Regions from separate parts of the Pseudomonas sp. MOIL14HWK12:I2 genome, predicted to be linked through region 1. Evidence: predicted binding sites of a transcription regulator. Region 1 holds the regulator's gene; each other region holds the start of a gene.
The links. Region 1 encodes sigma-54, which starts transcription at its own class of promoters, with help from an activator protein. Its sites were predicted from a motif close to ANTGGCATNNANNTTGCTNT; they were not measured.
Positions count from the first base shown of each region.

Region 2: glnA (glutamate--ammonia ligase) is a predicted target of sigma-54. The motif match lies at 3,094-3,113, and genes of this name have one in related genera.
Region 3: flgB (flagellar basal body rod protein FlgB) is a predicted target of sigma-54. The motif match lies at 5,814-5,833, and genes of this name have one in related genera.

Region 1 covers NZ_AZOA01000003.1:410,932-421,521, reverse strand. The annotation lists gene pmbA (metalloprotease PmbA) at 1-596, shown strand, start outside; gene PSK12I2_RS0102005 (superoxide dismutase) at 819-1,433, shown strand; gene PSK12I2_RS0102000 (HPr family phosphocarrier protein) at 1,506-1,778, opposite strand; gene rapZ (RNase adapter RapZ) at 1,810-2,664, opposite strand; gene ptsN (PTS IIA-like nitrogen regulatory protein PtsN) at 2,666-3,130, opposite strand; gene hpf (ribosome hibernation-promoting factor, HPF/YfiA family) at 3,149-3,457, opposite strand; gene PSK12I2_RS0101980 (RNA polymerase factor sigma-54) at 3,547-5,046, opposite strand; gene lptB (LPS export ABC transporter ATP-binding protein) at 5,149-5,877, opposite strand; gene lptA (lipopolysaccharide transport periplasmic protein LptA) at 5,874-6,416, opposite strand; gene lptC (LPS export ABC transporter periplasmic protein LptC) at 6,403-6,975, opposite strand; gene PSK12I2_RS0101960 (KpsF/GutQ family sugar-phosphate isomerase) at 7,060-8,034, opposite strand; gene PSK12I2_RS0101955 (ATP-binding cassette domain-containing protein) at 8,239-9,048, shown strand; gene mlaE (lipid asymmetry maintenance ABC transporter permease subunit MlaE) at 9,048-9,842, shown strand; gene mlaD (outer membrane lipid asymmetry maintenance protein MlaD) at 9,842-10,318, shown strand; gene PSK12I2_RS0101940 (phospholipid-binding protein MlaC) at 10,333-10,590, shown strand, end outside.
Region 2 covers NZ_AZOA01000010.1:206,987-217,576, reverse strand. The annotation lists gene typA (translational GTPase TypA) at 1-1,266, opposite strand, end outside; gene thiI (tRNA uracil 4-sulfurtransferase ThiI) at 1,424-2,878, opposite strand; gene glnA (glutamate--ammonia ligase) at 3,264-4,670, shown strand; gene PSK12I2_RS0109530 (DUF4124 domain-containing protein) at 4,830-5,345, shown strand; gene PSK12I2_RS0109525 (DUF4124 domain-containing protein) at 5,345-5,983, shown strand; gene glnL (nitrogen regulation protein NR(II)) at 6,155-7,219, shown strand; gene ntrC (nitrogen regulation protein NR(I)) at 7,232-8,662, shown strand; gene PSK12I2_RS0109510 (hypothetical protein) at 9,831-10,388, opposite strand; gene PSK12I2_RS0109505 (tRNA (cytidine(34)-2'-O)-methyltransferase) at 10,461-10,590, shown strand, end outside.
Region 3 covers NZ_AZOA01000009.1:263,767-274,356, reverse strand. The annotation lists gene PSK12I2_RS0108385 (MFS transporter) at 1-1,152, shown strand, start outside; gene PSK12I2_RS0108380 (flagellar brake protein) at 1,195-1,929, opposite strand; gene PSK12I2_RS0108375 (flagella synthesis protein FlgN) at 2,018-2,485, opposite strand; gene flgM (flagellar biosynthesis anti-sigma factor FlgM) at 2,546-2,854, opposite strand; gene flgA (flagellar basal body P-ring formation chaperone FlgA) at 3,015-3,743, opposite strand; gene PSK12I2_RS0108360 (chemotaxis protein CheV) at 3,842-4,774, shown strand; gene cheR (protein-glutamate O-methyltransferase CheR) at 4,817-5,644, shown strand; gene flgB (flagellar basal body rod protein FlgB) at 5,867-6,289, shown strand; gene flgC (flagellar basal body rod protein FlgC) at 6,292-6,729, shown strand; gene flgD (flagellar hook assembly protein FlgD) at 6,742-7,452, shown strand; gene PSK12I2_RS0108335 (flagellar hook protein FlgE) at 7,479-9,002, shown strand; gene PSK12I2_RS0108330 (flagellar basal body rod protein FlgF) at 9,172-9,915, shown strand; gene flgG (flagellar basal-body rod protein FlgG) at 9,962-10,590, shown strand, end outside.

The sequences.
Region 1 (10,590 bases):
CCGCCGGCCTGTTCGGTACCTTTCTCGCCGCCATTTCCGGCGGCAACCTCTATCGCAAGTCGTCCTTCCTCGAAGGCGCCCTGGGCCAGCAGGTGTTTCCCGACTGGCTGACCCTGGACGAGCGGCCGCACCTGCCACGCGCCTTGGGCAGCGCCGCCTTCGACGGCGAAGGCCTGGCCACCTACGCCAAGCCCTTCGTCGAGAACGGCCAACTGGTGTCCTATGTGCTCGGCAGCTATTCCGCGCGCAAGCTGGGCCTGCAAAGCACCGCCAATGCCGGCGGCGTGCACAACCTGCACGTCAGCCATGGCACGGCCGACCAGGCCGAGCTGATCCGGCAGATGGGCACGGGCTTTTTGGTCACGGAAATGATGGGGCAGGGCACCAACCTGGTCACCGGTGACTATTCCCGGGGCGCCGGCGGCTTCTGGATCGAGAATGGCGAGATCCAGTTTCCGGTCCAGGAGGTCACCATCGCCGGGCGGCTGGGCGACATGTTCCGCCAGATCCTGGCGGTGGGCAGCGACGTGGAACGCCGCGGCAGTCTGCGCACCGGTTCGGTCCTGATCGATGGCATGACCCTGGCGGGCAGCTAGAAGGGCGGTGGAAGCCGTCGCGATGAGGAAAATCCTGTCGAACGGGAGACAGCCCACCCCGTTACTCGTTAGTATCCTAGCAATGCACTAGGACATAGCCGTGCGGTCGAATCCACTGACCGGACGGCCAAGGCTTCAGACGGTGCGCCGTGGCGCACCAGCCGTACACCCCAACGCCCAAGGGCGTGGGTCCATACCAAAGCCACCATGGAGACAATCCGCATGCCGCATACTCTGCCTCAGCTGCCCTACGCCTACGACGCGCTGGAACCGCACGTCGATGCCCAGACCATGGAAATCCACCATACCAAGCACCACCAGACCTACATCAACAACCTGAACGCGGCGCTGGAAGGCACCGAGTTCGCCAACCTGTCGGCCGAAGACGTGGTTCGCCAGCTGGACAAGCTGCCCCAGGACAAGCGCGGCGCCGTGCAGAACAACGGTGGCGGCCATGCCAACCACAGCCTGTTCTGGACCGTGATGGCCCCCAATGCCGGCGGCAAGCCCGAAGGCGCCCTGGCCGAAGCCATCGAGTCCCAGCTGGGCGGCTTCGACGCCTTCAAGGAAGCCTTCACCAAGGCTGCCCTGACCCGCTTCGGCAGCGGCTGGGCCTGGCTGAGCGTCACCCCCGAGAAGAAGCTGGTGGTCGAGAGCACCGGCAACCAGGACAGCCCGCTGATGACCGGCAACACCCCGATCCTCGGCCTGGACGTCTGGGAGCACGCCTACTACCTGCGCTACCAGAACCGTCGTCCCGAGTACATCGGCGCCTTCTTCAACGTCATCAACTGGCCGGAAGTGTCCCGTCGCTACGAAGCGGCGCTGAACGCCTGAGTCGACGCCCAATGAAAAAGCCGCCCTCGGGCGGCTTTTTTTATCGGAGCTGCGACTGGCGCGGGGGGCCTGTCACTCGCCCTCGTCGAAGTAGTTGTTGATCAGCTCGACCAGGGCGCGCATGGCCTCGTCGCTCTGCTCACCCTCGGTTTCCAGCTGCAGGACCGTGCCCTTGCCGGCGGCCAGCATCATGACCGCCATGATGCTCTTGCCATCGACCGGCGATTCGCCACTGCGGCCGACGCGGACGCTGGCGGGATAGCGGCCGGCCACGCCGACGAACTTGGCCGCCGCACGGGCGTGCAGGCCCAGCTTGTTGATGATGGTGATCTGTTGGGCAGGCATTGAGTCTGTCCTTGTCGAAACAAAACGGGCGTCAGAGATCGCGGTGACGGATCTGGACGTTCTTGAGCAGGTTCTTGAGTTCGCGACCCAGGCGATCGGCCAGATAGACCGAGCGGTGATGACCACCGGTACAACCAATGGCCACGGTCACATAGGACCTGTTGTTGGCGGCAAAACGCGGCAACCACTTCACCAGGTAATCGCGGATGTCATTGTACAGGGTCTCTACCTCGGGCTGTTGCTCGAGATAGTCCCGCACCGGGGCATCCAGTCCGGAAAAGTCGCGCAGGTCCGGTTTCCAGTAGGGATTGGGCAGAAAGCGCACGTCGAACACCATGTCCGCGTCCACCGGCAGGCCCCGCTTGAAGCCGAAGGATTCCACCAGATAGGCGGTGCCGGGCTCTGGGGCGTTCAGCAGGCGCAACTTGAGGATGTCGCGCAGCTGATAGAGATTCAGGTGAGTGGTGTCGATCTTCAGGTCGGAGAGGTCGGCGATGGGCGACAGCAGCACCTGCTCGTCGTGAATGGCCTCGGCCAGGGATCTTTCCTGGTTGGACAGCGGATGCCGGCGACGCGTCTCGGAAAAGCGCTTGAGCAGCGTCTGGTCATCGGCGTCCAGATAGAGGATGTCGCAGCGGATGTTGCGGCTGCGCACCTGTTCGAGCAATTCGGGAAAGCGTTGCAACTGGCTGGGCAGATTGCGTGCATCGATTGACAGGGCGACCTTGGGCTGGGGCCGCTCCATGTCGGTCAGGGCATGCTGGGCCAGATCGGGCAGCAGACTGGCCGGCAGGTTGTCGATGCAATAGAAGCCATTGTCCTCAAGCACGTTGAGCGCCGTACTCTTGCCCGACCCGGAACGTCCGCTCACGATGATGAGGTGCATGTCAGTGTCCGCTCTGGGCCTCGACGACGATCTGATAGAGCGCCTGGCTATCCTTGGCCTTGCGCAGCCGCTCGCGGATGTCGGCGCGATCCAGGATGCCGGCGATCTGGCGCAGCAGGGTGAGGTGCTGTTCGGTGGCGGCTTCCGGGACCAGCAGGACGAACACCAGGTCTACCGGCGCGCCGTCGAGGGAATCGAAGTCCACTGGTTGCTGCAGGTGGAAGAGCACGCACAGCGGTTGCTGCAGACCCGCCAGGCGGCAGTGGGGAATGGCGATGCCATTGCCGAAACCAGTGGAGCCCAAACGCTCGCGCGCCATCAGGCATTCGTGGATGTGCGCGGCGTCGTGGCCGGGCAGTTCCTGCGCGGCCAGCTCGGCGATGCGTTCCAGTACAGCGGCTTTGCTGCCGCCCGGCGCACCCGTCTGGGTGCGGCCGGGGGTCAGGATGTTTTCGAGTCTGATCATAAAGCGGCGATCGAAACCTCAGCGGACGCCGACGCCCTGCTGGCGTTCGATCGATTTTTCCTTGTGTTTAATCAGTTGGCGGTCGAGCTTGTCGGCCAGGAGATCGATGGCGGCATACATGTCGTCGTGCTCGGCATTGGCGACCACTGCGGCGCCGGCGACGTGCAGGGTGGCTTCGGCTTTCTGCTTGAGCTTGTCCACTTCCAGGATCACCTGGACGTTGGTAATACGGTCGAAGTGCCGTTCGAGGCGGGCGAGTTTCTCGCCGATGTAGTCACGCAGGGCTTCTGTCACTTCAAGCTGATGGCCACTGATGTTGACTTGCATACCGCTTCTCCTTATTGCCGGGCTACGATCGGCGAAGCTGCTCGCCGACATGACAAGGGTCGATCGAGGCACGGTCACATCAGGACGCGTCAGATGAGACGCTTGCGTTCGCTGGACGGAGCGATACCCAGGGATTCCCGATACTTAGCCACCGTGCGACGAGCGACTTGTATACCTTGCGATTCCAGTAAACCAGCGATCTTGCTGTCACTCAACGGCTTTTTCGCGTTTTCCGCCGCCACCAATTTCTTGATGATCGCGCGGATCGCGGTGGAGGAACATTCGCCCCCCTCGGCGGTGCTGACGTGGCTGGAGAAGAAGTACTTGAGTTCGTAGATGCCACGCGGGGTGTGCATGAACTTCTGGGTGGTCACCCGGGAGATGGTCGACTCGTGCATGCCCACCGCCTCGGCGATGTCGTGCAGGACCAGCGGCTTCATGGCCTCTTCACCGTATTCGAGAAAGCCCCGCTGGTGCTCGACGATCTGGGTCGCCACCTTCATCAGGGTCTCGTTGCGGCTTTGCAAGCTCTTGATGAACCAGCGCGCTTCCTGCAGCTGGTTGCGCATGTAGGTGTTGTCGGCGCTGCTGTCGGCGCGCTTGACGAAGCCGGCGTACTGGGGATTGACCCGCAGGCGCGGCACGGCTTCCTGGTTGAGCTCCACCAGCCAGCGCTCGTTGTGCTTGCGCACGATGACGTCCGGCACCACGTATTCGGCCTCGCCGGACTCGATCTGCGAGCCGGGGCGCGGGTGCAGGGTCTGGATCAGTTCGATGACGGGCTTGAGTTCGTCTTCCTTGATCTTCATGCGGCGCATCAGCTGCGCATAGTCGCGACTGCCGAGCAGATCCAGGTAGTCGCCCACCAGGCGCTTGGCCTCGCCGAGCAGGGGGAGGTTAGCCGGCAGCTGGGCCAGCTGGATCAGCAGGCACTCGCGCAGATTGCGCGCGGCGACGCCGGCCGGCTCGAATTGCTGGACGCGTCGAAGCACCACCTCGACTTCGTCGAGATCGACTTCCAGTTCGGGATCGAGGGAGGCATGGATGTCTTCCAGGCTTTCCTGCAGATAGCCATCGGTGTCGATGCCGTCGATGATCGCCAGGGCGATCAGGCGGTCGAGATCCGACATGGGCGCCAGGTTGAGCTGCCAGAGCAGGTGGGTCTGCAGGCTTTCGCCGGCCGAGGTGCGGGTGGTGAAGTCCCACTCGTCGTCGTCGTTGCTGGGCAGGCTGCTGGCGCTGGTCTGGTAGATGTCTTCCCAGGCGGTGTCCACCGGCAGCTCACTGTCGCTGGGGATGCGTTCGCTCCACTCGGACTCGTCGGCCATCTCGTTGGTGGCGACCGAGGTTTCCTTGAAGTTGATTTCGGTACCGCCGGGATTCGCCAGCTCGTCGCCTTCGCCCGAGGCGTCGCTCTGGTCGAAGTCTTCACCTTCTTCCTGGCGTTCCAGCATCGGATTGGATTCCAGGGCTTCCTGGATCTCCTGCTGCAGGTCGAGCGTCGAGAGCTGGAGCAGACGTATGGCTTGTTGCAGCTGCGGCGTCATCGTCAGCTGCTGGCCCATCTTGAGGACTAGCGATGGTTTCATGGCTGCGGAAATACACCTTGTCTACCGACGCGAACAGCGCCACCGAACCTCGCGAACCCTGCGAGCGTTAGCAAATTATATGCCTTGTTTCCCCGGGTTTGCCTAGAGGCGGAATTCGTGGCCCAGATAGACTTCCTTCACCAGCTCGTTGGCGAGGACTTCCTCGGCGGTACCCTCGGCGATGAGCTGGCCATCGTTGACGATATAGGCCGTCTCGCAGATGGTCAGGGTTTCCCGGACATTGTGGTCGGTGATGAGGACACCGATGCCCTTGGCCTTGAGGTGACGAATGATCTGCTTGATGTCGCCCACGGAGATGGGGTCCACGCCGGCGAAGGGTTCGTCCAGCAGGATGAACTTGGGCGCGGTGGCCAGGGCGCGGGCGATCTCGACACGGCGCCGCTCGCCACCCGACAGGCTCATGCCGCGGTTGTCGCGGATGTGGGTGATGTGGAATTCCTGCAGCAGGCTCTCCAGCTCACGCAGCCGGCCGGCCTTGTCCAGGTCCTTGCGGGTTTCCAGGATGCCGAGGATGTTGTCGGCTACGGTCAGCTTGCGAAAGATCGAGGCTTCCTGGGGCAGGTAGCCGATCCCGGCACGGGCACGGCCATGCATGGGCAGGGCGGTGACGTCCTGGTCGTCGATCAGCACGCGACCCTGATCGGCCTTGACCAGGCCGACGATCATGTAGAAGCAGGTGGTCTTGCCGGCGCCGTTCGGACCGAGCAGGCCGACGATCTGCCCGCTGTCGATGCTGACGCTGACGTCGCGAACGACCTGACGACCCTTGTAGCTCTTGGCCAGATGCTGGGCTTTGAGCGTAACCGTCATTGTCCCTGCCCCGACTGCTGCTGATCCTTGGGCTGGATGACCATGTCGATCCGCGGCCGCGGCGTGGTGACCTTGCTGCCGTTGGCACGCCCGGCGTTGACGATCTGGCGCTGGGTGTCGTAGACGATCTTCTCGCCTTCGAAGGTGTTGCCCTGTTGGACCACCTTGGCCTGATCGATCAGGATGATGCGATTTTCCTGGGCGAAATACTGGATCGTCAGACCATAGGCCTTGACGATGTCCTTGTCCGCCGAGGGCTTCTGCTCGTAGTAGGCCGGTTTGCCCACTGCGGTGGCGACCTTGATGTTGCCCTGGTTGTCCTGGGTCAGGGTCACCGTGTTGCCGGTGATCTTCATGCTGCCCTGGGTGATGACCACGTCTCCGCGGTACACGGCCACGCCCTGCTTGTCATCGAGCTCGGCGCTATCGGCCTGCACGCGGATCGGCTGGGTGCGATCGGTCGGCAGGGCCCAAGCCGCGGCACTGCCAAAGGTGGCGCCGAGGGTGAACAGGAAGGGGAGGGTTTTAACGAACCTCATGCTGGCCTCTTACGTTGGACAGCAGGAGCATTCTGCCGTCTTCTAGATACGCTTTCATGCCATTGGCCGTGGTCACCCCATTGGCGGCCTCGATTCTAACGGCTTGCTCGGTTTGCGCATATTGTTTGTCAGGAAAGACGGTCATGCGGGTGGTGGTCAACACCACCGGGCGGCCTTTCTCATCGGTACGCTCGACGCGCACGTCATCGATCAGCTCCGCCTGACTGCCACCGGGGGCGACCTCGGCGCGGGCACTGCGAATGTGCCAGGGATAGTCGGTACCGCGAAAGGCCAGCATGTCGGGGCGGGTCACCAGGGTGACGTCGGTCGCCTTGACGTGTTCGCTGCGCTCGGCCTTGAGTTCGTACTGGATCTTGCCGTCCAGGCGATACTGAATCGTCCGGGTATTGAGGGCATAGCCATCGATGGCGCTGTCTTGCGGGGTCGCCGAGGCCGGGGCATCGACGAAGCGCTGCGGCAGGATGTTCCAGTAGCCGATCGCGATGAGCGCGGCGGCGATCAGGACCAACAGCACGGGGCGGCGCAAGCTGCGAAACATGAGGGTACCTGTGGTGGGCCGCACCAGGGGGCGGCGGGTTGAACACGAGATGTCGGCGCATTTAGTCGAGCAGTATAACCCGGCCTACAGCACCCCGGCGCGTAGCAGGTCACCCATGTTGAGGGCGCCGATCGGGCGGCGCTCGTCATCGATCACCACCAGGGCGTTGATCTTGTGCTCCTCCATGATCTTCAGCGCCTCGGCGGCGAGCATCTGCGCCCTGGCGGTTCGACCGCCGCGGGTCATCACGGTTGCGATCGCCGTGGTGCGCACGTCGATGCCGCGATCCAGGGCGCGACGCAGGTCGCCGTCGGTGAAGATGCCGGCGAGACGGCCATCGGCGGCCAGCACGCTGGTCATGCCCAGGCCCTTGCGCGACATCTCCAGCAGGGCGTCGGAGACCAGGGTGTCCTCGCCGACCTGCGGCAGGTCGGCGCCGGCATGCATGACGTTCTCCACCTTGAGCAGCAGGCGCCGGCCGAGGGCGCCACCCGGGTGGGAAAAGGCGAAATCCTCGGCGGTGAAGCCGCGCGCCTCGAGCAGCGCGATGGCCAGGGCATCGCCCAGTACCAGGGCGACGGTGGTGGAGGAGGTGGGCGCCAGATTGAGCGGGCAGGCCTCGGTGGCGACGCTGGTGTCCAGATTGACGTCCGCGGCCTTGGCCAGGGGCGAGGCGGGATTGCCGGCAAAGCTGATCAGCGGGACGCCCAGGCGCTTGATCAGCGGCAGCAGGGTCAGGATCTCGCTGGAGGTGCCCGATTGGGAGATGGCGATGATGACGTCATCGCGGGTGATCATGCCCATGTCGCCATGGCTGGCTTCCGCCGGGTGCACGAAGAAGGCCGGGCTGCCGGTGCTGGCCAGGGTCGCGGCGATCTTGTTGCCGACATGCCCGGATTTGCCCATGCCCAGGACCACGATGCGCCCGCGGCAGGCCAGCAGCTGGCGACAGGCGGCGGCGAAGCTGTCGTCGATGCGTTCGCCCAGGGCGGTCACTGCCGCTCGCTCTACATCTATGGTGCGCTTGGCGGAGGCGATGAAATCTATTGAGTCGGACATGGGTCAGAAGGCAGGTGACGGGACAATCGGAAATTATATGCGCAAAGCCGCGACACTCAGCAACGCCGCCCGTGGCTCAGGAGTCTCATCGGCAACGAATGCTATAGTGCCGCCCTTTTGCCGGGGCCGCCGAACGCGAGTGTCGCGTGCCCTGAAGCGGCGGAGCGGCGTCTCCCTGCACAGAGTTGAACCTTAGGAGTCCTGATGACCGTCGATAGCCCGTACGCCGTGGAGCTGAAGGGCGTTTCCTTCAAGCGCGGCACGCGTCTGATCTACGACCGGGTCGATATCCGCATCCCGCGGGGCAAGGTCACCGGGATCATGGGACCGTCCGGCAGTGGCAAGACCACCCTGTTGCGCCTCATCGCCGCCCAGTTGCGACCGAGCAGTGGCGAGATCTGGGTCAATGGCGCCAACCTGCCGCAGCTGTCCCGCGGCGAGCTGTTCGAGATGCGCCGGCAGATGGGCGTGCTGTTCCAGAGCGGCGCGCTGTTCACCGATCTCGATGTCTTCGAGAATGTGGCCTTTCCCTTGCGTGTGCACACCAAGCTGCCCGAGGAGATGATCCGCGACATCGTCCTGCTCAAGCTGCAGGCGGTGGGACTGCGCGGCGCCATCGAACTGATGCCGGACGAACTGTCGGGTGGCATGAAGCGCCGGGTCGCCCTGGCGCGGGCCATCGCCCTGGATCCGCAGATCCTCATGTACGACGAGCCCTTCGTCGGCCAGGACCCCATCGCCATGGGCGTGCTGGTGCGCCTCATCCGTCTGCTCAACCAGGCGCTGGGACTGACCAGCATCGTGGTTTCCCACGACCTGGCCGAGACCGCCAGCATCGCCGACTACCTCTATGTGGTGGGCGATACTAAGGTGCTGGGGCAGGGCACGCCGAAGGAATTGCGCGAATCGCCGGATCCGCGGGTTCGCCAGTTCATGCAGGGCATCCCCGATGGCCCGGTACCCTTCCACTTCGCCGCGCCGGATCTGCGCGATGCCTTGCTGGGGAAACACTGATGCGTAAGGTCTCCGCCGTGGAGCGGATTCGTCGACTGGGCCGCGCCGGGCTGGATGTCGTGGCGGCCATCGGCCGCTCGGTCATCGTCCTGCTGCTGGCGGTGTTCGGTCGCGGTGGCGTAGGCAGCGGTCTGCAGCTGCTGGGCAAGCAACTCTATTCGGTAGGGGTGATGTCGCTGCCGATCATCGTGGTGTCGGGCTTCTTCATCGGCATGGTGATCGCCCTGCAGGGCTACAACATCCTGGTCAAGTACGGCTCCGAGCAGGCGGTGGGGCAGATGGTCGCCCTCACCTTGCTGCGTGAACTCGGCCCGGTGGTGACGGCCCTGCTGTTCGCCGGCCGGGCAGGCTCCGCCCTGACCGCCGAGATCGGCAACATGAAATCCACCGAGCAGCTGTCCAGTCTGGAAATGATCGGCGTGGACCCGCTCAAGTACATCGTCGCGCCGCGTTTCTGGGCCGGCTTCATTTCCATGCCGCTGCTGGCCGCCATGTTCAACGTGGTGGGCATCTGGGGCGCGGCCATGGTCGCCATCGACTGGCTCGGCGTCTATGACGGTTCCTTCTGGGCCACCATGCAGAACAGCGTGATGCTCAGCGACGTGCTCAACGGTGTGATCAAGAGCCTGGTGTTCGCCTTCGTGGTGACCTGGGTCGCCGTCTTCCAGGGGTATGACTGCGAGCCCACTTCCGAAGGCATCGGCCGCGCCACCACCCGTACCGTCGTCTATGCGTCGCTTGCCGTGCTCGGCCTCGACTTCATTCTTACCGCCCTGATGTTTGGAGATCTCTGATGCAAACCCGCACCCAGGAAATCGGTGTCGGACTCTTCCTGCTGGCCGGCGTGCTCGCACTGCTGCTGCTGGCGCTGCGGGTAAGCGGTCTGACGATGAGCGACCATCACGATACCTACAAGGTCTACGCCTACTTCGACAACATCGCCGGTCTCACCGTGAGATCGCGGGTGACCATGTCGGGCGTGACCATCGGCAAGGTCACCGCCATCGATCTCGACCGCAACAGCTACCGCGGCCGGGTCACCATGCAGATCGACAAGCAGGTGGACAACCTGCCGACCGACTCCATCGCCTCGATCCTGACCGCCGGCCTGCTCGGCGAGAAGTACATCGGCATCAGCGTGGGCGGTGACGAGCAGGTGCTCAAGGAAGGCTCGACCATTCGAGATACACAATCCTCGCTGGTTCTCGAAGACCTGATCGGCAAATTCCTGCTCAATTCGGTCAATAAAGACTCTTCCGCCAATAAATGATGAGAGGCTTTTCCATGCTCAAGCTACTTCGTCACGGAGTGATCGCGATCCTGGCCCTGCTGCCCCTGCTGCCCCTGGTGTCCCAGGCGGCGCCCTCGGCCCACGACGTGATCCAGCAGACCACCACCACCCTGCTCAGCGACCTCGAGGCCAACCGCGACAAGTATCGCAGCAGCCCGGAAGCCTTTTACGAGTCGCTCAACAACATCCTCGGCCCGGTGGTGGATGCCGAAGGCATCTCGCGCAGCATCATGACCGTGCGCTACAGCCGT
Region 2 (10,590 bases), on a different contig from region 1:
GCGCAGACCCATCTGCTCCATCACCGAGCCCTGGTGCTGCTCTTCGATGTCGATGGTGACGTTCTCGTAGGGCTCCTGCTTCTCGCCGTCCTTCTCGATGATCACCACTTCCGGACGGCCCACGGCCATCTCGAAGCCTTCGCGGCGCATGTTCTCGATCAGTACCGACAGGTGCAGCTCGCCACGCCCGGAGACCTTGAACTTCTCGGCGGACTCGCCCGGCTCGACGCGCAGGGCCACGTTGTGCAGCAGTTCCTTGTCCAGACGGTCCTTGATGTTGCGGCTGGTGACGAACTTGCCTTCACGACCGGCGAACGGCGAGTCGTTGACCTGGAAGGTCATGCTCACGGTGGGCTGGTCGACGGTCAGCGGCGGGCGGGCTTCGACGTTCTGCGGATCGCACAGGGTGTCGGAGATGAACAGCTCGTCCATGCCCGAGACGCAGACGATGTCGCCGGCTTCGGCTTCGGCCACTTCCACGCGCTGCAGGCCGGAGTGGCCCATGATCTTGAGGATACGACCGTTGCGCTTGCTGCCGTCGTCGCTGATGGCCACGACCGGGGTGTTGGCCTTGATGCGGCCACGGGCGATACGGCCGATGCCGATCACGCCGAGGAAGCTGTTGTAGTCCAGCTGGGAGATCTGCATCTGGAAGGGACCGTCCAGATCGACCTGGGGAGCCGGTACGTGGTCGACGATGGCCTGGAACAGGGCATCCATGTTGTCGTCCATCTTCTCGTGGTCCAGACCGGCGATGCCGTTCAGGGCGCTGGCGTAGACGATCGGGAAGTCCAGCTGCTCATCGGTGGCGCCGAGGTTGTCGAACAGGTCGAAGATCTGGTCGATGACCCAGTCCGGACGCGCGCCGGGACGGTCGATCTTGTTGACCACCACGATCGGACGCAGGCCGGCCTTGAAGGCCTTCTGGGTCACGAAGCGGGTCTGCGGCATGGGGCCGTCCTGGGCGTCGACCACCAGCAGCACGGAGTCGACCATGGACATCACGCGCTCCACCTCGCCACCGAAGTCGGCGTGGCCGGGGGTGTCGACGATGTTGATGTTGTAGTCCTTCCACTTCAGCGCGGTGTTCTTGGCCAGGATGGTGATGCCGCGTTCCTTTTCCTGGTCGTTGCTGTCCATCACCCGCTCGTTTTCCGCTTCTTTGCGGTCCAGGGTGCCGGACAGGCGCAGCAGCTTGTCGACGAGGGTGGTCTTGCCATGGTCGACGTGCGCGATGATGGCGATGTTGCGTAGATTCTCGATCACAGTGGTGTTCTCGGTATAGAAATGAAGGAGCTTCAGCCAGCAGGCTGACAGCCGGAGATTGCAAAGGCGCGAAACGCGGCCGACCGGTACGTGGCCGGAGGGCTAGAAGAGGTCGGGAGGGCGGTGGCGGATACTGCCACCCAGCAGGCCCGGCTGCTTAGGCCGGACGATAAACGCGCACATTGGCGTGCCCTTCGGTGAGCAGGTGATGGGCGTGCAGCCGGCTCATCACCCCGCGGTCGCAATAGAGTAGGTACTGGCGATTCTCGTCCAGTTCCTTGAAACGGCTGTTCAGCGCGAAGAACGGCATGGCTTGCACCTCGATGCCGGGCAGCTCCAGCGGCTGGTCTTCCTGGGCATCGGGATGGCGGATGTCCACCACGATCTGACCTGGCAAGGGCTGTGCCAGCTCTTCGACCTGCACGTCCTTGCCCAGCTCTTCGATCACCTTGTCGACGGTGATGAAGCGCGCACGTTCCAGGGCGGCGTCGAGCACCGCCAGGTCGAACTTGCCTTCCTCGTGCTCCACCCGCAGGGCCTTGGCCTTGGTGGTGGGATTCACCGAGATGATGCCGCAGTATTCGGGCATATGCTTGGCGAAGTCGGCGGTGCCGATGCGCTGGGCGGTATCGATGATGTCCTGCTTGTGGCTGGCCAGCAGCGGGCGCAGCACCAGGGTATCGGTGGCCTTGTCGATCACCGCCAGGTTGGTCAGGGTCTGGCTGGAGACCTGGGAGACGGCTTCGCCGGTCACCAGCGCCTCGATCTGCAGCTGTTCGGCGATGCGACTGGCCGCGCGCAGCATCATGCGCTTGAGGATGACGCCCATGTGGCTGTCGTCGCACTGGGTGAGGATCTGCCCCACCACTTCCTCGAAGGGCACGCTGATGAACAGCACGCGCTGGGAACGCCCGTACTTCTCCCAGAGATAGTGGGCCACTTCCATCACGCCCAGCTCGTGGGCGCGTCCGCCGAGATTGAAGAAGCAGAAATGGCTGACCATGCCGCGTCTCATCATCTGGTAGGCGGCCACGGTGGAGTCGAACCCCCCGGACATCAGCACCAGCACCTGCTCCAGCGCGCCGAGCGGATAGCCGCCCAGCCCTTCGTGGTGCTCGTCGATGATGAACAGCTGCTGGTCGCGGATCTCCAGGCGAACGTTCACCTCGGGATTCTTCAGGGCGATGCCGGCGCCGCCGCAGCGTTCGCGCAGGCCACCACCGACATGGCGCTCCACGTCCATCGAGGAGAAGTCGTGGCGGCCGGCGCGCTTGCAGCGCACCGAGAACACCTTGCCGCGCACGCGCTCGCCGAAGTGGCGTACGCACAACTCGAGAATCGAATCGAAATCGCCCAGCGGATACTCGTGCACCTCGAGGAACTGGCCGATGCCCGGGGTGCAGGCCAGGCGCTGCTTCATTTCCGCCAGCAGCCGCGGCTCGTCGAGCGCTGTCTCCAGGGTGATGTTGTCCCACACCCCTTCCACGCGGACATCCGGATCCAGATCGCGCAGCACGACACGAATGTTCTTCACCAGCTGGCGAATGAAATTCTTGCGCACCGGGCGACTCTTGATGGTGATTTCCGGAAAGACCTTGATGATGAGCTTCATGAGCGGGAAACGGGGGGCGGGCAACGCGAAAGAAAAGGGCGAATATGATACCTGAAAACCACCCGGCACTCGAATTCGCCCGACAAAATCACCCAAGGCGCCATTAAGGTGCATCCGCCGAATTAAGCGCACTAAATTGGTGCCTGAATACGGCCTCCATTGACCTGAAAACGGCACGACAGGCGCCAGGACGGCCCTCCAGCCCATTTAGGGGCACTGGCATACAACTTGCTCTCTTGTGAGGCAGCCGCCCCTGGGCCAGCATAGGGCGCTTTTCGTGGAACGCCGGTCGCTGACCAGGCAGTACGGGAGCGCCCCTCAAGGGCACAGCTGATACCGGGAGTACCGCCAACCGCTCCCGGCCGAAATTCCTCTGGAGGAAACCATGTCGAAGGCTGTTCAACTGATCAAAGAAAACGACGTGAAGTGGGTAGACCTGCGCTTCACCGACACCAAAGGCAAGCAGCAACACGTCACCATGCCGGCGCGTGACGCGCTGGACGAAGACTTCTTCGCCCACGGCAAGATGTTCGACGGCTCCTCCATCGCCGGCTGGAAAGGCATCGAAGCCTCCGACATGATCCTGCTGCCCGACGACAGCACCGCCGTTCTGGATCCCTTCACCGAAGAGCCGACCCTGATCCTGGTCTGCGACATCATCGAACCCTCCACCATGCAGCCCTACGAGCGCGACCCCCGCGGTATCGCCCGTGCTGCCGAGGAATACCTGAAGTCCACCGGCATCGGCGACACCGTGTTCGTCGGCCCGGAGCCCGAGTTCTTCATCTTCGACGAAGTGAAATTCAAGTCGGACATCTCCGGCTCCATGTTCAAGATCTTCTCCGAACAGGCTTCCTGGAACACCGATGCCGACTTCGAGTCCGGCAACAAGGGCCACCGTCCGGGCGTCAAGGGCGGCTACTTCCCGGTACCGCCGGTCGATCACGACCACGAAATCCGTACCGCCATGTGCAACGCCCTGGAAGAGATGGGCCTGGTCGTGGAAGTCCACCACCACGAAGTGGCGACCGCTGGCCAGAACGAGATCGGTGTGCAGTTCAACACCCTGGTCAAGAAGGCCGACGAGACCCAGACCCTGAAGTACGTCGTGCACAACGTGGCTGACGCCTACGGCAAGACCGCCACCTTCATGCCCAAGCCCCTGTATGGCGACAACGGCTCCGGCATGCACGTGCACATGTCCATCTCCAAGGATGGCAAGAACACCTTCGCTGGCGAAGGCTATGCCGGTCTGTCCGATACCGCCCTGTACTTCATCGGCGGCATCATCAAGCATGGCAAGGCGCTGAACGGCTTCACCAACCCGTCCACCAACAGCTACAAGCGTCTGGTGCCCGGCTTCGAAGCCCCGGTCATGCTGGCCTACTCGGCCCGTAACCGCTCCGCCTCCATCCGTATCCCCTATGTGTCGAGCCCGAAAGCCCGCCGCATCGAGGCCCGCTTCCCGGATCCGGCTGCCAACCCCTACCTGTGCTTCGCCGCCCTGCTGATGGCCGGCCTGGACGGTATCCAGAACAAGATCCACCCCGGCGATGCCGCCGACAAGAACCTGTACGATCTGCCGCCGGAAGAAGGCAAGAAGATCCCGCAGGTCTGCGGCAGCCTGAAGGAAGCCCTGGAAGCCCTGGACGCCGGTCGCGCGTTCCTGACCAAGGGCGGCGTCTTCACCGACGAGTTCATCGATGCCTACATCGAGCTGAAGTCCGAGGAAGAGATCAAGGTGCGTACCTTCGTGCACCCGCTGGAATACGACCTGTACTACAGCGTCTGATCCCGCTGCGGTTAGGCAAGAGGCCTCCTTCGGGAGGCCTTTTCTTTTGCCCTGGGAAAACCGCCGCGACCGACGCCCGGGCACAGCGGCCAGGTTGCCTACCTGTGCACCGGGCGCGCCTGCTACCCTTGATCTCCACTGCCCGGCCGAGATTCCGCCATGCCTCGCCTGCTTGCCTGCTGTCTGCTCTGCCTCGCCTGCTCCGCCCAGGCCGCGATCTACAAGTCGGTGGATGCCGAAGGCAACACGGTGTTCAGCGACCAGCCCTCGGCCAATGCCAAGCCGGTGCAGGTGGCACCCACCAATACCGTGGACAATCCACGACCGGCGCCGCCCATCCCCAGTGCGCCTGCGGCGGCGTCCGCCGGCCCGGCTTTCAGCCGCCTGGAGGTCAATGTGCCCGACGATGAGGCCATCCGCGCCAACAACGGCACCTTCTCGGTGGGCGTATCCCTGGAACCGGCCCTGGGTGCGGGGCAGTCGCTGCAATTGCTGGTGGACGGCGCCCCCTACGGCAGCCCCGGCCAGAGCACCCGCTTCGGCGTGGCCAACCTGGATCGCGGCGAGCACCGTTTCGCGGCCCAGGTGCTGTCCGGCAACGGCGAGGTGGTCCAGACCAGTGCCGAGAAGACCGTGACCGTGCAGCGCATCAGCGTCAACAGCCCGGCCCGTTGATGCGCGCGCTCCTGACCCTGCTGCTGCTCTGCCTGCTGCTCCCCGCCCAGGCGGCGGTCTACAGTTATGTCGACAAGGAAGGCAATCGGGTCTACACCGACCAGCCGCCCAAGGGCGTCAAGGCCACCCAGGTGCCGATTACGGTGCCCAACAACCTCAATCAGCAGGGCCAGCCGACCCGCAAGCTGAGTCCGACCCCCGCCGCGCCGGTGGCCAGGACGCCCAAGGCGGCGCCCTTCCGCTACCAGATGCTGCGCATCCTGGTGCCCGAACCCGATGCCACGGTGATCGATCAGGAAGGGCAGCTCATCGTCAGCCTGGTCAGCGAGCCGGAATTGCAGCCGGGTCACAGCTACCGCCTGCTGCTGGACGACCGGGAAGCCGGCGCCGGACGCAGTCCGGTGTTTCCCCTGGGCGGCCTGGACCGCGGCACCCACAGCCTGGTGGCGGAGATCCTCGCCGCCGATGGCAACGTACTGGAGCGGACGCCGGCGCAGCCCTTCCATCTGCGGCGCCCCTCCCTGGAGCAGAAGCGCCGCGCCCATCCCTGCAGCGACAAGGACTGGGGCAAGCGGCCGGAATGTCCGCTGGACATGAAACCGCCCGAAGCCAGGAAATCCTGGCTACCCTTCCTATAGCGCACCTCTTTGGTGCGCTTTTTGACTGTGCACCATCTTGATACAAATCCTGTGCAACTCCGTCCGGCGTGCGGCGGCTGTTAGTGCACGTTTCAGCCATCTGCCCTAACTCGGGGCGTCTTGGTTTGCTTCTTGCATTTTCCTATCGTCCCTATAGCGCTGTGGCCTCTCATGCCTACCGACGTCATCCACCGACTCCTGCTCGACAACCTCACCACCGCAGTCATCCTGCTCGATGCGGAGTTGCGTCTGGAGTACATGAATCCGGCGGCCGAGATGCTGCTGGCCATCAGCGGCCAGCGCAGCCATGGCCAGTTCATCAGCGAGCTGTTCACCGAATCGCCCGAGGCCCTGCAGGCGCTGCGCCAGGCGGTGGACCATGCCCACCCCTTCACCAAGCGCGAGGCGCTGCTGATCTCCACCTCGGGCAACAGCCTCACGGTGGACTATGCGGTGACCCCGATCCTGGACCGCCACAACACCCTGCTGCTGCTGGAAGTCCATCCCCGTGACCGGCTGCTGCGCATCACCAAGGAAGAGGCCCAGCTCTCCAAGCAGGAGACCACCAAGCTGCTGGTGCGCGGCCTGGCCCACGAGATCAAGAATCCCCTCGGCGGCATCCGTGGCGCGGCCCAGCTGCTGGCCCGCGAGCTGCCGGAAGAGGCGCTCAAGGACTACACCAACGTCATCATCGAGGAAGCCGACCGACTGCGGAATCTGGTCGATCGCATGCTCGGCTCCAACAAGCTGCCGAAGCTGGCCATCACCAACGTGCACGAGGTGCTCGAACGCGTCTGCAGCCTGGTGGAAGCGGAAAGCCAGGGGCTGATCAACCTGGTGCGCGACTACGATCCGAGCATTCCCGATCTGATGATCGACCGCGAGCAGATGATCCAGGCGGTGCTCAATATCGTGCGCAACGCCATGCAGGCCATCTCCCAGCAGAACGAATTGCGCCTGGGCCGGGTCACCCTGAGAACCCGCACCCTGCGCCAGTTCACCATCGGCCACCACCGCCATCGCCTGGTGTGCAAGGTGGAAATCACCGACAACGGTCCGGGCATCCCCCAGGACCTGCAGGAAACCATCTTCTATCCCATGGTCAGCGGTCGCCCCGACGGCACCGGCCTCGGGCTCGCCATCACCCAGAACATCATCACCCAGCACCAGGGGCTGATCGAGTGTGAAAGCCATCCTGGCCACACCGCCTTCAGCATCTTCCTGCCGCTGGAATAACGAGGAGTACGCATGAGCCGTCAGGAGACCGTCTGGATCGTCGACGACGACCGTTCCATCCGCTGGGTCCTGGAAAAAGCCCTGCAACAGGAGGGCATGACCACCGTCGCCTTCGACAGCGCCGACAGCGTCATGACCCGCCTCGGCCGTCAGCAGCCGGACGTGGTGATCTCGGACATCCGCATGCCGGGGACCAGTGGCCTGGACCTGCTGTCACGCATCCGCGAGATGCACCCGCGCCTGCCGGTCATCATCATGACCGCCCACTCCGACCTGGACAGCGCCGTGGCCTCCTACCAGGGCGGCGCCTTCGAATACCTGCCCAAGCCCTTCGACGTCGACGAAGCCGTGGCCCTGGTCAAGCGCGCCGGGCAGCACGCCCAGGAGCAGCAGGGCTTCGCCGAACCGGCGCACCTGACCCGCACCCCCGAGATCATCGGCGAGGCGCCGGCGATGCAGGAGGTGTTCCGCGCCATCGGCCGCCTTTCGCACTCCAACATCACCGTGCTGATCAACGGCGAATCCGGTACCGGCAAGGAACTGGTCGCCCACGCCCTGCACCGCCACAGTCCGCGCGCCGCGGCGCCCTTCATCGCACTGAACATGGCCGCCATCCCCAAGGACCTGATGGAGTCCGAGCTGTTCGGCCACGAGAAAGGCGCCTTCACCGGCGCCGCCGCCCAGCGCCGCGGCCGCTTCGAGCAGGCCGATGGTGGCACCCTGTTCCTCGACGAGATCGGCGACATGCCGGCTGATACCCAGACCCGCCTGCTGCGGGTACTGGCCGATGGCGAGTTCTATCGCGTCGGCGGCCACACCCCGGTCAAGGTGGACGTGCGCATCATCGCCGCCACCCACCAGAACCTGGAAGGCCTGGTGCGCGAGGGCAAGTTCCGCGAGGACCTCTTCCATCGCCTCAACGTCATCCGTATCCACATCCCGCGCCTGGCCGACCGCCGCGAGGACATCCCCGCCCTCGCCCGCCACTTCCTGGCGCGCGCGGCCCAGGAACTGGCCGTGGAGCCCAAGACCCTGCGCGGCGAGACCGAGGAATACATGAAGGGCCTGCCCTGGCAGGGCAACGTGCGCCAGTTGGAGAACACCTGCCGCTGGATCACGGTGATGGCCTCCAGCCGCGAGGTGCTGATCGACGACCTGCCGCCGGAGCTGCTCAACCAGCCCCAGGACGCCGCCCCCGCCGCTAACTGGGAACAGGCCCTGCGCCAGTGGGCCGACCAGGCCCTCACCCGCGGCCAGTCCAGCCTGCTGGACAACGCCGTGCCGGCCTTCGAACGCATCATGATCGAGACCGCCCTCAAGCACACCGCCGGCCGCCGCCGCGACGCCGCCGTCCTGCTCGGCTGGGGCCGCAACACCCTGACCCGCAAGATCAAGGAGCTGGGCATGAAGGTGGACGGGCCGGATGAAGAGGGGGAGGACTAGCTGTTGTAGGTTGGGCTGAGCGATAGCGAAGCCCAACGTTTCGAGTTTGGACTTATAGCTGCCTAAGCTGATTATCGCGGTTTGCTGATAGGTTTTGTTTCCCCCACCCGGGCGAGTCACTTTTTTCAAACGCGAAAAAAGTAACAAAAAACACTGTCCCCACGTTTCGGCCCTCCGCTGCGCTCCGGGTGATTCGCTTCGCTCACCCTTCGGGCCAGCCTACGGCTGTTACTCCGCTTCGCTACGTTTCCCTCGCTCCGGCGCCGTGGCAGGGGCACGGCACGAAGGGGCTTCCTGCCCCTCGCGCCTTGCTCGGCGTCCTGCCTCGCAACCCCCGCCACGACACCGGAACTCGGCCTCACTGAAGGGGACGGGGCGCTAGCCTGAGACTTCGGTGTTCATAGGATTTGTAGCGTGGAAAACCGCGCAGCGTTTTCCACTGGTGCGCGTTGCTAGCTTCGCGGACAAGGCTTCGCCGTTGTCCACGCTACGGGCTCTTCAACCAAAACTTCCAGGCTGGCGAATCGCCCCGTTCAGCAGGGCGAACGCCAGTGTCGTGGAGTGGGTCGAGCAGCATGGATGCGGCGAGAGGTCCAGATGGGCCATGGACGGCCCATCTGGACCGACCCCGGAACGGCGCTGGCGTGAGCGCACCCGCAGCGCAGCGGAGGGCCGGATGACCGGGGCAAGCGTTTTTGGTTACTTTTGTCCGGGGCGCGCAGCCGCGACTGGCAAAAGTGACTCGCCCGAGGGGGCGAAACAAGAAACATCAGCAGAATTCGATGAGCGACTATGGCACCAAGAAAGCCGAGCCTGCAGGACCGAAACGTTGGGCTTCGCTAGCGCTCAACCCAACCTACAAATCCCCCCAAATCACCCAACCCAAAAACTTGGCACACCTCCTGCAATATCCTAGGTAACTACCCTTTTGGGGACCTCGGTACAGGCAGGCTGGGGAATCCCCTCTTTTCTTCCCGAGGCCATCACCCAGTGTGATGGCCTCTTTTTTTCGTGTGCGAAAAGTGGAAAGCCGCAAGCTAGAGCGCTTTTCCTCCTCAGCAAGGACGTAGGGGTCGACAAAGGAGGACTAAGCTTCAAAACAATCCGGCTCCGCACCCCGTTCCGCTCTGGTGCAAAGCAGCGGCCTTTTGCCTGATAACGGGGCATTTCAGGGTGTCAGCGGGACCTCGACGTGGAGCACCCAATCCTCGCCGGCTTCGACGATGCGGTCGCTGGCCTGCAAGGCACCACCCACACCGACCAGCAGCACCTTCAGGTCCTGGCCATCCTGGCGCACGGTCCAGGAAAAGCTGCCGCCCGGCCGCGCCACCCGCCCCTGGCGTTCGCCGCCGTCCCAGCGAGCGCGGGGCAGGCGCAGGCTGAGGGCGCCATCGGGGCGATAGCGTTCGTAGAACAGCGAGCGGTCGGCGGTGATCAGCAATTCGAAGCGCCCCGCCTCCTGATGAGCCTCCACCCCCAGGATGACCGGGCGGCGGGCCTCGGCCGACCAGGGATCGGGATGGGTGCGCTGGTACACCAGCTGACCGAGGATCATGCCGAACAGCCCGGCGCCGAGGGCCGCCGAGGCCAGCCAGAGGATCAGGCGCTGGCGCTGGCCGCGCCATTCGGCCTTGAGCAGATCGGGATCTTCCACCCGCGCCAGTTCGTCCCGGCGGGCGCGCTGTTCGCGCAGCAGCCAGTCGACCAGCCGGCGCCAGAGGTTCATCGTCCTACCCCGCTCGCGACGGCGCGACGGCGGCGCAGTACCATAGGCGCTTTGCCAGGCGCCCTGCCCTTCATGTTCGACATCATCCTCTACCAACCGGAAATTCCGCCCAATACCGGCAACGTCATTCGCCTGTGCGCCATTACCGGCTGCCGCCTGCATCTGATCGAGCCGCTGGGTTTTGCGCTGGACGACAAGAAAC
Region 3 (10,590 bases), on a different contig from region 1:
GGCCATATCCGCGCCTATGTGACCTGCGCCGGGGTGGTCGGCGCCGCGGTGCTGGGCATCGGCCTGCTGCCCTGGTTGCCGGTGTGGCTGGCGCTCAGGGTACTGATCGGCATGGGCATGATGTGCCAGTACATGGTGCTGGAAAGCTGGCTCAACGAGCAGGCTGGGCCTGGCGAGCGGGGCAAGGTCTTTTCCGGCTACATGACCGCCTCCTACCTTGGCCTGGCGCTGGGGCAGGTGGTGCTGGTGCTCTCGCCCGATCTCGGCGTCGACAAGCTGATGCTGGTCGCCATCTGCTATGCCCTGTGCCTGGTGCCAGTCGCGGTCACCGGCAAGATCCACCCGGCGCCGCTCAAGCCGGCGCCGCTCGAGCCCACGTTCTTCATCCAGCGGATTCCGCAGTCGTTGACGACGACCCTGGTCGCCGGACTGGTGATCGGCTCCTTCTATGGCCTGGCGCCGCTCTATGCCAGCGCCCAGGGCCTGCCCACCGAGCGCATCGGCCTGTTCATGGCCTGCTGCATCTTCGCCGGTCTGATCGCCCAGTGGCCGATCGGCTGGCTTTCGGATCGGCACGATCGCAGCTGGCTGATCCGCGTGGTCGCCATCGCCCTGACTCTCGCCGCCCTGCCGTTGGCCGTGCTGCCCCATGTGCCGCCAGTGGTGCTGCTACCCCTCGGCCTCATCGCCAGCCTGCTGCAGTTCGTGCTCTATCCGCTGGCGGTGGCGCTGTCCAATGACCATATCGAAGGGGAGCGCCGGGTCTCCCTGAGTGCCATGCTGCTGGTGACCTTTGGCATCGGTGCCTGTATCGGTCCGCTGGTGGTGGGGGCGCTGATGAATCTGGTCGGACCCAATATGCTCTATGCCTTCGTCGTCCTCTGCGGGGCGATCCTGATCTGGCGCATCCGGCCGGATGCAGTCACCGGCAAGCACCTGGTCGACGAGGCGCCGCTGAGCCATGTGCAGATGCCCGAAGGGTCTACCAGTTCGCCGCTGGCGGCCGCGCTGGATCCACGGGTCGATAGCCAGGTGGTACACGACCAGATGCATACTGATCCGGTCGTGGAGGAGGAACTTGCCGAGGAGGGGGCGCCTCTGCAGGAAGAGATCGAGTTTCCCCGGAATCCGCCTGAATCCAAGGCGACCTGAGAGTTGGAGGAGGGCGCCCAGCAGCCGGGGGCGCCCGATCGGTCACTCGAACCGGCGATTTTCTCGCTGCAGCTGGTAGATGAAGCGCTCGACCTGACGCTGGGCTGCGCCACTGAGGTTGTCGAAGCAGACGCCCACGTCGCTGTATTCCAGGCGGTCCGGACAGGCCACGTGGCGGATGGTCACCGGCGTGTTGATGGCGCCTATGGGCAACTCGGCGGTAAAGCTCTGGACCCGCTGCCCGGGTTGCAGCAAGTGGGTCACGTTGCCGGGAAAGCGTAGCTTGCAGCCCGTGGCCGACAGATCAATCAGTTGGCCACGCAGCTGGATCTGGCTGTTGCCCTGACTCAACTCGGCCGTCGCCGGCTGGGTCAGCAGCAGCTTGACCCGATAGGCATTGCGCCGCTGGTGATAGGTGAGCTCGGTGGGCAGGCCGATCCAATAGCAGCGGTTGCCGTCCAGTTCGCTGAACTCGACCGGATGATCAATCTGCCAGGTGACCTTGATGCCCTCGTTGAAGCTGTCCACCCGAAACGCCTGGCCCTGTTCGAGCAGGCGTTCGGCTTCACGTGGGATGAACTCGTCCAGCGCGATCAGTCCCTTGGCTTCGTCGATTTCGACGACGAAGCTCTGGAATTGCTGCCCCTGACGATTGAAGGTGATCCGCAGCGGAATGTGCTGCTGTTGCGCCGGCCGCAGGCAGGCCAGGATCTCGCCCTTGGAGCGATAGATCTGGGGTGGCTGAGCGGCGTTGTCGCTAGCGGAAGAACCTTGCACCTGGAAACTCCTGTAAACAGCGGTCAGCAAGAATACTGGCTAGCTGCCATCTGTACAGCAAAAACGCGTTGGGGGAAAAGCTCCGAGCTCAAGCCGAACTCAGCGGACGCTGATAACCGCCACCGGTCTGACTGCCGCGGCGGTTGTACAGCGTGGGTGCCGAGGTGCCCTGCAGCACGTTCAGCAGCTTGCCGACCACGAAGCGGTTGGCCTGGATGATCTGGCCATTGCGGACGTTATGCGCCTTGCACTGCTCCATGAGCTGCGCGAGCTGACTGGAAAGCGCCAGCAGTTCTTCCCCATCGGGTAGCCGCGCCGCTAGGGCTTGCAAGCCCTGCAGATCCGCGCGCAGGCCGTGGGCCTGGAGCAGGGCAGTGCGCTGCTGGGCATGCTGGTCGAGCTGCTTGAGCAGGATCTGCTTGGTACCCAGCAGGGCTTCCAGCCGATCGAGCTGACGCTCGCTCAAGGCCTGGAATTCCTGCTCGATCAGGCCCAGCAGTTGCTCGCTCAGGTCGATGTCGTGGCGGGTGATCTCGAGCAAGGTGGCATTGGGCATGGCACGGTTTCCTTTCGAACGTTAGTGACGATCGTCAGAAAGGCCGTGCCGAACCGGGCGTCAGGACTCGAACGCCATCAGTTTGTCGGCCACTTTCTGGCTGTCGACCTTGTAGGAGCCATCGGCGATGGCCTGTTTCAGGCGGCTGACCTTGTCGCTGTCGACCACCGGCAGATCCTTGAGCCCTGCCGTCAGGGAGCTCAGTTGCTTGGCTTCAGCGCTCAAGCTGACCGACTCGCCGGAGGCGGTGCTCTGGGTAGCCTTGACGTCGCTGGTCTGAGCCGCGGACACGTCCTTGGTGGACGCCGCCTTGGTATTGCCTATGCCCGCAGTAGAGGACGAATTCAGGCGATTGATATCTAGAGCCATGAGTGGAGATCCTCGTGTCGTCTCGTTCGCATGTCCGGCTTATCGGCGTGCAATGCCGAAACTTTAGCCGTAGACCTGTGCGCCCCGTCACATCCTTCGACAGGATGACGCGCAGAGGCTCAGGAAGCAGACGTTCAAGGTACCTCTTTTGGCTCCTGCGCTAAAGGGCTACCTCCACCTGGCCCTGATCGACGACCCGACCGTGGATCACCCGGTTGGAGCTGAGGTTGCGTACGCGGATCTCCTCGTCCTTGGCGCCGGCACTGAGGGCCTCGCCCTGCATGCGGATGCTGAAGGAGGCGCTGCGGGCATTGATGACCACCTGCTCGCCCTTACGAATGAGTTCGGCCTGCTCGATAAAGGACGGCGCCAGGACCTGCTCGCTGACCACCTGACGCTTCAGCTGGGTGCCTATCACCTGCTCCAGGCTGGTCAGGTAGCCCTGGGTCAGGGTGCCGACATCACGCTCCACCAGCGCCACGTTCTGGCTGTCCAGCACCGCGCCACGCAACAGGGGCTGCAGCGTGACCACCACCGGGCGATACAGCTTGACCTGCGCGGGCACGAATACCGTCCAGGGACTAGCGCCCTCGCAGCGTACCTTGACGTTTATCCGACCCACCGGGGTCGGGTTGCCCTGCTGCGACAGCGTCAGGGGTTTGTCGCAGGCGGCCAGGCGCAGGCGGGAATCCAGCGAGTTGATCTGGGTTTCATGGCGAGCGTTGGAATGGGTCTCCAGCAAATATTCCTGCACGCGCTCCTCAAGAAAACTTTCGACGGCGCCGATAAGTTCGTCAGATGAGGTGTAGTCGCCTTCTGCATAGGCCTTTCCGCCCAGGCATGTCAGGATCAGCACAAGATTCGCAGCCCAGCGGCAAGAAGTCTTCATAGGTCGGAAACACGTCGCTTCGATCTTCATGAGTCACATCTAAGCAAGCCCTGTGCCGAGTTTTCCAACCGGTCCGTGGCAACGAGAGGAGTCGCCAAATGGCTGGTGTATTGGACGCAGTCAACCAACGTACCCAACTGGTGGGCCAGAACCGTCTGGAACTGCTGCTGTTCCGCCTGGACGGCTCGCAGCTCTATGGCATCAACGTCTTCAAGGTGAAGGAGGTGCTGCAGTGCCCCAAACTCACCGTGATGCCGAAATCGAGTCCGGTGGTACGGGGCGTGGCCAGCATTCGCGGCGGCACCTTTCCCATCATCGACCTGGCCATGGCCACCGGTCGTCGTGGGCTGGAAGACATCAACAACTGCTTCGTGATCATCACCGAGTACAACACCAAGGTGCAGGGCTTCCTGGTGCGCTCGGTGGAGCGGATCGTCAACATGAACTGGGAAGGCATCAACCCGCCGCCCAAGGGCACCGGTCGTGATCACTACCTAACCGCCGTCACCCGGGTCGACAACCAGCTCGTCGAGATCATCGACGTGGAAAAGATCCTGTCCGAAGTCGCACCGTCCGTCGAAACCGTATCGGCCGGCGTCATCAGCGAAGTGGTACAGGCCAAGGCCGTCACCAAGCGCGTCCTGATCGTCGACGACTCCTCGGTGGCCCGCAAGCAGGTGAGTCGCTGCCTGGAAACCGTCGGGGTAGAGGTCATCTCCCTCAACGACGGCCGCCAGGCCCTGAATTACCTCCAGGCCATGGTGGCCGAAGGCAAGCGCCCGGAAGAGGAATTGCTGATGATCATTTCCGACATCGAGATGCCGGAAATGGATGGCTACACCCTGACGGCGGAAATCCGTCATGATTCGCGGATGCAGAAAGTGCATATACTGCTGCATACCTCCTTGTCCGGCGTCTTCAACCAGGCGATGGTCAAGAAGGTCGGTGCGGACGACTTCCTGGCCAAGTTCCGCCCCGATGATCTTGCCTCCCGGGTAGCCGAGCGCATCAACGCGGTCGACAGTCACTAGGTGAAGGCGTCTCTATCCCGGTATCCAGAAGGCGGAGCGGCAGTGTCAGCAGTCAACGCGGATTTTGTGCTTTTTCGTGATTTCCTCGAGAAATCCAGCGGGATCCTGCTCGGTGACAACAAGCAGTACCTCGTCTCCAGTCGGCTCAACAAGCTGATGGAGACCGAAGGGATCAAGACGTTGTCGGAGTTGGTGCAGCGCATCCAGATGCAGCCCCGTGGCGGGTTGCGGGAAAAGGTCATCGATGCGATGACGACCAACGAAACCCTGTGGTTTCGCGACACCTATCCCTTCGAGGTGCTCAAGAACCGCCTCTTGCCGGAGTTGACCAAGAACACCTTCGGCCAGCGCCTGCGGGTCTGGTCGGCGGCCTGCTCCTCGGGTCAGGAACCCTATTCGCTGTCCATGACCATGGACGAATTCGAGCGCAGTGCGGCAGGGCAGGGGCGTGGCGGCATGCAGATCGTGGCGACCGACCTGTCCGGCGCCATTCTCACCGCGGCCAAGTCCGGCGAATACGATTCGCTGGCGATCGGTCGGGGGCTGTCCCAGGAGCGCCTGCAGCGCTACTTCGACGTGCAGCAGCCGGGGCGCTGGGCGGTCAAGCCGGCGATTCGCAGCCGCATCGAATTCCGTGCGCTGAATCTGCTGGACAGCTATGCCAGCCTCGGCAAGTTCGACATGGTGTTCTGCCGCAACGTGCTGATCTACTTTTCCGCCGAGGTGAAGAAGGACATCCTCACGCGCATCCACGGCACCCTCAAGCCGGGCGGCTATCTGTTCCTGGGCGCCTCCGAGGCCCTCAATGGCCTGCCGGATCTCTATCAGATGGTGCAGTGCAATCCGGGCATCATCTACAAGGCCAAGTAGGCCGGTCGATGGACACCCCAAGGGCAGACCCAGGTCTGCCCTTTCTTTTGCGCCAAAGTTTTGCCGCCCCGGCCTCGGGGCCCGGCAAGGACGGCGGAAAAACCTTGCCGCTTGCCGTCGTTCTGACTGCCACCTTGCGCTAAGCCCTTGATTTAGATGGATGCTGGAGACTGGCACGGGCCTTGCTAAATCGCTTGCAAGCCACGTCAAAGGTCTCTCGACATGAGCATTAGTTTCGACAAAGCACTCGGGTTGCACGAGCAGGCGCTGAACTTCCGTTCGCAGCGTGCCGAGGTGTTGGGCAACAACATCGCCAATGCCGACACCCCGGGCTACAAGGCACGGGATCTAGATTTCAGCGCCGTGATGGCGGAGCAGGCGGCCAAGAGCGCACCGGGGGCCTCCGGCCACTATCAGCTGGAAACCACCAACAGCCGCCATATCGCTGCCGAAGGCTTCGACATGGGCATGGGCGACTCGGCGTTGAAATATCGCATCCCCACTCAGCCCTCGGTGGACCAGAACACCGTGGATGCGCAGGTCGAGCAGGCCAACTACGCCGAGAACGCGATGAATTTCCAGGCCAGTTTCACCCTGCTCAATAGCAAGTTCAAGGGGCTGATGTCGGCCCTGCGCGGAGAATAGCCATGTCCCTGAGTTCGCTGTTCAACATCGCCGGCAGCGGGATGAGCGCCCAGAACGTTCGCCTCAATACCGTGGCCAGCAACATGGCCAACGCCGATTCCGTGTCTTCCAGCGTCGACCAGACCTACAAGGCGCGGCACCCGGTGTTCGCCGCCCAGCTCAACGAGGCCCAGGGCGGCGCGTCGCTGTTCGATGATCAGGGCCAGGCCGGAGTCGGGGTGGAGGTCAAGGGCATCGTCGAGGACCAGAGCGAGGTACAGAAGCGCTATGAGCCCAACCACCCGATGGCGGACAAGGACGGCTACGTCTACTACCCCAACGTGAACGTGGTGGAGGAGATGGCCGACATGATTTCGGCCAGTCGCGCCTTCCAGACCAATGCGGAAATGATGAATACCGCCAAACAGATGATGCAGAAGGTACTGACTCTCGGTCAGTAAGGAATCGGCGCCATGGCCATAAGCACGACCAATTCAACCGCTCAGTCGGTGCTCGACAAGTACTCCGTCAACAAGACGAGTGCCACGGGTGACAGCAGCGGCAGCGAGACCAAGAAGACCAGCCAGCTCGGCAAGGACGAGTTCCTCAAGCTGATGGTCGCCCAGATGAACAACCAGAATCCGCTGGAGCCCCAGGGCAATGGCGAATTCATCGCGCAGCTGGCGCAATTCAGTACTGTCGAAGGCATCACCAACCTCAACACCAGCGTCAGCTCGATCCTTTCCGGCAGCCAGTCTTCCCAGGCGTTGCAGGCGTCCACCCTGGTTGGCCGCAAGGTGATCGTCGACAGCGACCAGGTCAAGGTGGATACCAGCGCGGACTTCAAGGGGGCGCTCAACCTGACCGCTTCCAGCTCCAATGTCTGGGTCAACGTCTATGACACCAGCGGCAGTCAGGTGAACCGCCTGAACCTGGGACAGCAATCCAGCGGTCTGGTGAACTTTACCTGGGATGGCACCGATGCCAGTGGCAAGAAGCTGGACGCAGGCACCTATCGCTTCGAGGCCCAGGCCAGCATCGATGGCAAGACCGAAGCCATGAAAACCAGTTTGCCGGCTAACGTCGACAGCGTGACGCTGGGGCAGAACGGCGGCGAAATGACACTCAACCTTGCCGGCGTCGGCAGCATCGGCATCTCCAAAGTCCAGGCGGTCGGCCAGTAAGGCGCGGCACACGAGAGGAATCCAGCATGTCTTTCAATATCGGTTTGAGCGGCATCAAGGCCGCGTCCAGTGACCTCAACATCACCGGCAACAACATCGCCAACGCCAGCACCGTCGGCTTCAAGCAGTCGCGGGCAGAGTTTCAGGATCTCTATGCCGCCTCGGTACTGGGTACTGGCAAGAATGCCCAGGGCAGCGGCGTGCTGCTGGGCAATGTCGGCCAGCTGTTCAACCAGGGCACCATCGATTCCACGCAGAATGCGCTGGACATGGGCATCAACGGCAACGGCTTCTTCATGACCAGCAACAACGGTGCCGTCCAGTACACCCGTGCGGGTTACTTCGGCACCGACAAGCAGGGCTTCATCGTCGACAACAACGGCTACAAGCTGCAGGGCTACACCACCAACGCCCAGGGCCTGCTGCAGCCCGGCGTACGCAGCGACCTGCGCATCGAGACGGCCAGTCAGGCGCCCAAGTCCACCACCCAGATCGCTCAGCAGTTCAACCTGAACTCGACCAGCGCACCGCCGACGCTGACGCCCTTCGATCCCTCGGATCCGAAAACCTACAACTCCTCGACCTCGCTGAACATCTATGACAGCCAGGGTAACTCCCACGTCATGTCGCAGTACTTCGTCAAGGCACCGGCGCCGGCCACCAATCAGTGGTCGATGCAGGTGCTGATCGACGGGCGCAATCCGCTGGATCCGGGGGTTGCCACCAAGACCGCCAATACGGCGGCGGGGGTTGCCGGTGCGACGGCAAACAGTGTCGCCACGGCGGTCAACAACATGTCCGGGGCCACGCCCCAGGTGAAGGCCATCGCCAACAATGCCGCCGCCGCTGCCGGTGCGACTCCGGCCTCGGTCGCCGCAGCCGTGGCCGCCTATGGCACCCAGCCGCAGAGCTTTGGCGTGACCTTCGATGCGGCCGGCAAGCTGAGCACCGTGAGCTCTTCTTCGTCGGGCGTCAGCATCGATCCCAAGACCAATATCATCACCTTCGCCACCGATCCCACCGGATCGAGCGGTAGTGGCTGGATCCCGGCGATCTCCGATGGTGGCAACCCGGCGAACTACAGCTGGAACGGCGCACTGGGCAACACCGGCGGCTTCACCTTCGATCCGCGCGGCTCGACGCAATTCTCTACTGCCTTCGCGGTGAACAGCGTTAACCAAGACGGCTACACTACCGGTCAGCTGTCCGGTCTGGAGATCGACGATACCGGCCAGATCTTCGCGCGCTACACCAATGGTCAGTCCAAGGTGCAGGGCCAGGTGATCCTGGCCAACTTCGCCAACGTTCAGGGCCTGACGCCGATGGGCAAGACCTCCTGGACCGAATCCGCCGAGTCCGGCCAGCCGGTGGTGGGCACGCCGCGGGCCGGTACCCTGGGGGCCCTGCAATCCGGTGCGCTGGAGGCGTCCAACGTCGACATCTCCACCGAGCTGGTCGACATGATCGTGGCGCAGCGCAACTACCAGGCGAACGCCAAGACCATCGAGACCGAGAACGCCATCACCCAGACCATCATCAACCTGCGTTGATGTCGTTTCTCTGACGGCTTGCCGCTAAGACGTCAGGAAAAGCCTCCTTCGGGAGGCTTTTCTATTTTCAAGCCCTTGATTCAGCAGGTTTTTCGTTTTCTGGAACGGGCCTTGCTAAAGAACCTCCGAACGCAAGCTTGGCGGCAATCTGCCGCCGTCGGAGGATCAGATGGACAAGCTGCTGTACGTCGCCATGACCGGCGCCAGCCAGAACGAAATGGCCCAGCGCGCCCATGCCAACAACCTGGCCAACGTCTCGACCTCGGGATTTCGCAAGGATCTCGAACAGGCGCGCTCGATGCAGGTGTTCGGCGAGACCATGCCGTCGCGCGTCTATTCCATGAGCGAGCGGCCGGCGACGGACTTCACCCCCGGTGCGCTGCAGGAAACCGGGCGTGACCTGGACGTGGCCATCCAGGGCCCCGGCTTCGTCGCGGTCCAGGATCCCTCCGGCAAGGAGGCCTATGTGCGTACCTCCAGCCTGCAGATCGATCCCCTCGGCATGCTGCGGACCGGCAGTGGTATGCCGGTGCTCGGCAATGGCGGACCCATCGCCGTGCCGCCCGCTTCCAAGGTGGAAATCGGTCAGGACGGCAGCATCACCATTCGCGGCTCCGGCCAAGCGGCCAATGCCCTGGCCCAGGTCGATCGCATCAAGCTGGTCAATCCCGACACCAAACAGATGGAAAAGGGGCTCGACGGCCTGCTGCACATGAAGCAGGGCCAGGCGGCACCGCCCATGGATGCCAACGTGTCCCTGGTGTCCGGCTTCGTCGAGTCGAGCAACGTCAATGCGGCGGAGGAGATGACCTCGATCCTGTCGCTGTCCCGCCAGTTCGAACTGCAGGTGAAGATGATGCGCAGCGCCGAAGACAACGACGCGGCGCTGGCAAAGGTTTTGCAATTCTCCTGATCAAGGCTAGCGCCGACGTAAAACCGGCACTTCGAGGAATACCATCATGATGTCGTCACTGTGGGTCGCCAAGACCGGTCTGTCCGCCCAGGACATGAACCTCACCACCATTTCCAACAACCTGGCCAACGTGTCCACCACGGGCTTCAAGCGCGACCGCGCCGAATTCCAGGACCTGCTGTACCAGATCCGGCGCCAGCCGGGTGCCCAGTCCACCCAGGACAATCAGCTGCCCTCCGGCCTGCAGCTGGGTACCGGTGTGCGCATCGTCGGCACCCAGAAGAACTTCACCGAGGGTTCGCTGCAGACCACCGACCAGCCGCTGGACATGGCCATCAACGGCGACGGCTTCTTCCAGGTGACCATGCCCGACGGGACCATCAACTACACCCGTGACGGCACCTTCCACCTGAATGCCGATGGCCAGCTCGTCACCGCCAACGGCTTCGCCCTGCAACCCGCCATCGTGCTGCCGGCCGATACCAAGACCTTTACCGTCGGCGAAGACGGTACCGTGTCGGTCACCACCGCCGGCCAGGCCGCGCCCCAGGTCATCGGCAACCTGCAGATCGCCCAGTTCGTCAACCCGGGCGGTCTCCAGGCCGTGGGCCAGAACCTGTTCAGCGAGACCGCCTCCAGCGGCGCGCCCCAGGTTGGCACCCCGGGTCTGAACGG